DNA from 2 places in the Clostridium budayi genome. Region 1 is predicted to be linked to the other one. Evidence: a T-box and tRNA genes for the amino acid it is inferred to sense, from the RefSeq annotation. Region 1 holds a T-box; the other holds one or more tRNA genes.
The links. The T-box of region 1 lies ahead of pheS (phenylalanine--tRNA ligase subunit alpha). A T-box ahead of a tRNA ligase gene usually reads a tRNA of that ligase, here a tRNA-Phe.
Positions count from the first base shown of each region.

Region 2: it has a tRNA-Phe gene. The T-box ahead of pheS (phenylalanine--tRNA ligase subunit alpha) is inferred to sense a tRNA for this amino acid. The anticodon was not compared.

Region 1 covers NZ_AP042456.1:1,428,133-1,431,351, forward strand. Annotated here, with positions in the region: gene ACZ5TJ_RS06695 (potassium channel family protein) at 1-342, shown strand, start outside; gene ACZ5TJ_RS06700 (TrmH family RNA methyltransferase) at 356-1,147, shown strand; T-box leader at 1,181-1,403, shown strand; gene pheS (phenylalanine--tRNA ligase subunit alpha) at 1,468-2,487, shown strand; gene pheT (phenylalanine--tRNA ligase subunit beta) at 2,519-3,219, shown strand, end outside.
Region 2 covers NZ_AP042456.1:390,355-393,573, forward strand. Annotated here, with positions in the region: gene ACZ5TJ_RS01825 (flavodoxin domain-containing protein) at 1-425, shown strand, start outside; gene ACZ5TJ_RS01830 (hypothetical protein) at 569-1,063, shown strand; rRNA gene rrf (5S ribosomal RNA) at 1,240-1,356, shown strand; tRNA gene ACZ5TJ_RS01840 (tRNA-Phe) at 1,363-1,438, shown strand; gene ACZ5TJ_RS01845 (copper homeostasis protein CutC) at 1,495-2,109, shown strand; gene ACZ5TJ_RS01850 (hypothetical protein) at 2,250-2,447, shown strand; gene ACZ5TJ_RS01855 (hypothetical protein) at 2,519-2,719, shown strand; gene ACZ5TJ_RS01860 (uracil-DNA glycosylase) at 2,813-3,219, opposite strand, start outside.

The DNA.
Region 1 (3,219 bases):
TTATACAAAATAGGAGCTGATAGAGTAATTCTTCCAGAAAAAGATATGGGAGTTAGAGTAGCTCATAATTTAGTTTCAGAAAGTATACTAGATTTTATAGAACTATCACCTGATTATAGCATTATGGAAATAGAGGCTCCAGAAGAGTGGAGAGGTAAATCTATTAGAGAACTTAAACTAAGAAGTAAGTATGGTATAAATGTTATGGCAATTAAAAAAGCAGATAGCATAAATTTATCACCACTTGCAGATGATACTGTAGATGCTAAAGATATATTAGTTGCAATTGGTTCTGCTGAAGATTTAAGTAAGCTTGAAGGAATGATAGTTAAATTAAGCTAACGGGGTGTAAACTTTGATTTATATAGAAAGTAAAGAAAATGCCTTATATAAGGAAACTAAAAAATTAAAAGATAGAAAAGGCAGAACAAAGCTTAAAAAATATTTAATTGAAGGTTTTAGATTAGTTGAAGAAGCGTTAAAAGCAAATGCTAAAATAGAAACTATATTTTTTGTAGAAAATGTCAATACTAAAACTGAAAGCTTAATAAAAGAATATAATTATAAGGGAAAATTATACGGAATAAATAAAAACTTATTTTTAGATATATGTAATACAGAAAACCCACAAGGTATATTAGCAGTTATAGAGATGGAAAGTGATTCTAATACTTTAGATGGTGAGTTCTATCTTTTATGTGACAAGGTTCAAGATCCAGGCAATCTTGGTACTATAATTAGAACTGCTCATGCTTCAGGGGTAGACGGTATTATATTAACAAAAGGTACTGTAGATATATATAATGATAAAACAATAAGATCTACTATGGGATCAATGTTTTATGTTCCAATAATTATTGATAATGATTTAAGTAAGCTTAAAAAGCTAAAAGAAGATGGTTTTTCTATAATTTCAACTTCACTTGAAGGATCTAAGGATTTCTTTGATGAAGATTTAACTGGAAAGACAGTTATGACTGTAGGTAACGAAGGTAATGGTGTATCAGATGAAGTGTATGAAATATCTGATAAAAAAGTTAAAATACCAATGCCAGGTGGTGCAGAATCACTAAATGTAGGTGTTGCTACATCAATTATTCTCTATGAGAGATTAAGACAAAAAATAAGCCTATTGAAATTTAAATAAAATATATGTATAATGATTAATATAATTTTAAATTAATATACTGTGATTGAGAGAGTAGGTATAATTAGCTTATTAAAGGGAGAAGTAATCATAGACTGAAAGTTACTTTATAAGTGTTATATTGAAGTTCACTCAGGAGTTCTAACTATGAAATTTTAGTAGTAGTTAGCGGGTAAAACCGTTAAATTTACGAGTTGGATTTAATACATTTTATTAAATCAATTAGGGTGGTAACGCGGATTATTCCGTCCCTTGTTTTAAGGGACGGTTTTTTTATGCAAAAAATTAATTTGGAATTGTTAGAGAAAGGAGACAATAAAATGCAAGAAAAACTTAAAAAGATTGAAGAATTAGCAATAAATGAAATAGAAAATGCTAAAACTTCTTCAGAAATTGAAGAAATAAGAGTAAAATACCTTGGTAAAAAGGGAGAACTTACAACAATACTAAGAGGTATGAAAGATGTTTCAAAAGAAGAAAGACCTCTAGTTGGTAAGATGGTTAATGAAGTTAAATCATTAGTTGAAGAACATATAGAAAAAGCATCAAAAGCTATAAAAAATAAAGAAAAGCTAGAAAAGTTAGAAAAAGAGGTAATAGATATATCATTACCAGGAAAGAGAAATAGAGTTGGAAAGAAACATCCACTATATTTAACTTTAGAAAATATGAAAAACATATTTGTTTCTATGGGCTTTACAATTGAAGAAGGACCTGAAATAGAACTTGATAGATATAATTTCGAAGCTTTAAATATACCAAAAGATCACCCAGCTAGAAGTGAACAAGATACTTTCTACATAAATGACAATCTTGTTTTAAGAACACAAACTTCACCAGTTCAAGTTAGAACAATGGAAAATCAAAAACCACCAATAAAGATGATTTCACCAGGAAAAGTTTATAGATCAGATGATGTTGATGCAACTCACTCACCTATATTCTATCAAATGGAAGGATTAGTTATTGATAAGGGGGTTACATTTGCAGATCTTAAAGGAACATTAGAATTATTTGCAAAGAAGATGTTTGGTAATTCAGTTAAAACTAAATTTAGACCACATCACTTCCCATTCACAGAACCTTCAGCAGAAATGGATGCAACTTGCTTCGTTTGTGGAGGTAAAGGATGTAAAGTATGCAAAGGAAGCGGTTGGATAGAAATCCTAGGTTGTGGTATGGTTCACCCACAAGTTCTTAGAAACTGTGGAATAGATCCAGAAGAATATTCAGGATTTGCTTTCGGATTCGGTGTTGATAGAATGGTAATGCTTAAATATGGTATTGATGATATAAGATTATTATATGAAAGTGACATGAGATTCTTAGATCAATTCTAAAATTCGATGATTTAATTTAGGAGGTAAGAAAATGAAAGTACCATATAGTTGGTTAAAAGATTATGTTGATATAAATGTTGGTGCACAAGAACTTGGAGATTTATTAACTCTTACAGGTTCAGCATTAGAAGGTGTAATAGTTCAAGGAGATAATATAAATAGAGTTGTAGTTTGTAAATTCTTATCAATAGAAAAACATCCAGATGCAGAAAAATTAAGCGTTTGTATGGTTGATATTGGAGAAGATGAACCACTTCAAATAGTTACTGCTGCAACAAATATGAAAGTTAATGATAAAGTGCCAGTAGCACTGCATAAATCAACTTTAGCAGATGGAACTGAAATTAAAAAAGGAAAGCTTAGAGGAGTAGTATCAAATGGTATGTTCTGTTCTGAAGCTGAACTTGGATTAAAGGGCGAAGATGAAGTAGATGGTTTAATGATACTTCCAGAAGATGCTCCAATTGGAGTAGAAATAAAAGAATACTTAGGCCTTAAGAAAGAAACTTTAGATTTTGATATAACATCAAACAGACCAGATTGCTTAAGTATGATTGGGATGGCAAGAGAAACAGCAGGTACATTAAAAACTACTTATAGAATGCCAAACATGGAGTATAAAGTTACTTCAGATAAAAACATAAATGATGAATTAACAGTAGAAGTTAATGATAAATTATGTAGAAGATATATGGCAAGAGGAGTAAAGAATTTACAAATTAAGCCATCACC
Region 2 (3,219 bases), 1.0 Mb from region 1:
ATATAAATAAAGTTATAAAGTACGATACGATAATATTAGGGGGAGGTATTTATGCATCAGGTATAGCTGGAATATCTTTTCTTAAAAAGCATTATACGAAGTTAAAAGATAAAAAAATAGTAGTTTTTGCAGTTGGAGCATCTCCATATAATGAAGAAGTAATTAAGAGCTTAAAAGAACATAATTTAAGAGATGAGCTTAGAAAAATACCATGTTTCTATTGTAGAGGAGCTTGGAATGAAGAAAAAATGTCTTGGAAAGATAGGACTCTTTGCAATATGCTTAAAAAGGTTGTTTTAAAGAAAGATCCATCTAAGTATGAACCTTGGGAGGAAGCGTTAGTTGAGGCTATTGGTTCAGAGTGTGATTGGACTTCTGAGGAAAATATTAATCCGATTATTGAGTTTATAGAAGCTAATAAGTAGAGGAATAATAATTTTTAAAATAACTTTCTCTATATTGTTTACATATAATGTTTAATTATGTAAAATTTAGTTAAGGGGTATAAGTTAAAATTAATATACTTTTAGAAAGTGTATAAATATAAAATTTAAAGGATGGGGAAGTTATGGGTAAAAATTTATCACAAGAGTATAGGGAGCTTGTAAAAGAAAAGTTATTAAAATTCTCAGAGCAAATGATAAGCGAATTTAAAGAATTAGATACATATGATTTTTGTAAAGAGATTAGAGTACTTGGATTTGAAATACATTATATGTGTGATATAACTATGTATTGTATGCTTGACATTTCTGAGGAGGCAGAATGCAATTGTGATGAGGAACATTTCTGTGACATTAAAAATTTCGCAGAAGGATTAGATGCTGAAATTCAAAGTATAAATGATGAAAAGTATGATTATGAAGTGAATCAATGTGAAATAGTAGCAGAAGAAACTTTAAGATGGATGTCTGAGTGTTTAGAAAAAGCAAATCTTAAAAATATAACATTACCTATGTATGGAAGTGTACATGATAATAATAAACTATATAATTTAAGAGAGAATAGATATTTTACAAATGAAGATTATGATTTATATTCAGAATATGAAGAGTTTGAATAAGTGAGTTCTAAGAGTAATTAGATTAAAAATATACAAGAGATTAATATAAGATCTTGTATATTTTTTTCATCTATATATTAAATCCTATTATATAAATTATAAAAGTTAAAAAATATATGAAAAATACAAAAAAAGTGTTTGACAGTTAAAAAAAGATTTACTATAATAATCTTGTATCTAGTGATTATGGCATAGAGGAAACACGCCTTTCCATTCCGAACAGGAAAGTTAAGCTCTATAGCGCTGATGGTACTTCACGGGTGACTGTGCGGGAGAGTAAGACGTTGCTAGGTTTATACGGCTCGATAGCTCAGTTGGTAGAGCAGCGGATTGAAGATCCGCGTGTCGTAGGTTCGATTCCTACTCGAGCCACCAAGAAAGCACTAACTTTTGTTAGTGCTTTTATTTTTTTTATAAATTAAATGAGGTGTATAGAGATGTTATTAGAGGTATGTGTAGGCAATTATTTAGAAGCAGTAGCTGCATTTAAAAATGGAGGAAATAGAATTGAACTTTGTGATAACCTTCAAGAAGGGGGTACAACTCCAAGTTATGGAACTATAAAAAAAGCTGTAGAAAATATTAGTATTCCTGTAAACGTAATAATAAGACCTAGAGGTGGAGATTTTAATTATTCAGATGAAGAATTTGAAATAATGAAAGAAGATATAGAAATATGTAAAAAGCTTAAAGTAAATGGAATAGTATTTGGTGTATTAAATGAAGATAAAACTGTAGATATATATAGAAATAAAATTCTTAAAGAATGTGCAGGAGATCTTAAAACAACATTCCATATGGCTTTTGATGAAATAGAAGATAAAAAAGCTGCTATAGATATATTAGTAGATCTTGGAATAGACAGAATACTTACTAGAGGCGGAGAAATCGGTGCACCAAACAATGTAGAAATATTAAAAGAGTTAATTGAATATGCAGGTGATAGAATAATAGTTATGCCTGGTGGTGGAATTAATTCTAATAATAGAGAAGAAATAGAAAAATTAACTGGTGCAAAAGAATTGCATGGTACAAAAATTGTATAAATAATAAATAAAAAGATTTGGTTATAATTATAACCAAATCTTTTTATTTATCTAATTGATATTTAAGTTTTGCTTAAGAAAATTTTAAGAAGTATTGTTTATACTTATAAGTAAGAATTTGGTATAAGAAAGTGGTGAGCATGTTGGATAAAATTTTTTTAAGTGATAAAGAATATGAAATAATATCTAAAGGGATAGTTTTTGGAGTACTATTAGGTACATTAATAGGAATGTTATATGGAGAAATAATTTTATTCTTTTCTCTAGGAGGAGTCCTTGGAATAATTTTGACAACAATACATACACTTATTAAAAGAAATAATAAAAAGGTAATTTGAATAAAGCGATTCATATTTTTATATAATGCATAATATTATATTAAGAAAATATTTTTACTGGGGATGTAAAAATGAACTTTATAATAGTTATGACCATAATAATTTTAATCGCAACATTAATTGGGAAGTTATCATTTAGAGAAGAAGATATTAAAAAAGAAATTGAGAGTCCTCTTTATGATATGGAAACCCTATTAATAATTAAGAAATATGGATTAATAACTGATGATCAGTATAAACAAATGTTGAGCAATGTAAATAAAACTATATAGCATGACATTATTAGGTATAGATTTATATATACCTTATTCCTCTAAAAATAAAATGGATGATTAATAAAAGTATTAATCGTCCATTTTATTTTTTTATATATTTTCAATCTGCCAATCTATTGGAGTTTTGTTTATACTTTTTAAAAATTCATTTGTTTTAGAAAAAGGTTTGCTTCCAAAGAATCCTCTTGAAGCTGAAAGAGGACTTGGATGAACAGATTGTATTATATAATGTTTTGGATTTGTAATAAGAGCCTTCTTTTTGATTGCATTATTACCCCAAAGTATAAATACAATAGGATCCTCTCTATCATTTAAAACGGAAATAATCTTGTCTGTAAAAATAGACCAACCAATTCTTTGGTGAGAATTTGCCTTATGAGCTTCAACTGTAAGTGTTGTGTTTAATAAAAGCACACCTTGATCTGCCCATTTTTTTAAGTAGCCATTGTTTGGGATGAAACATCCTAAATCATCATGTAATTCCTTATATATGTTTA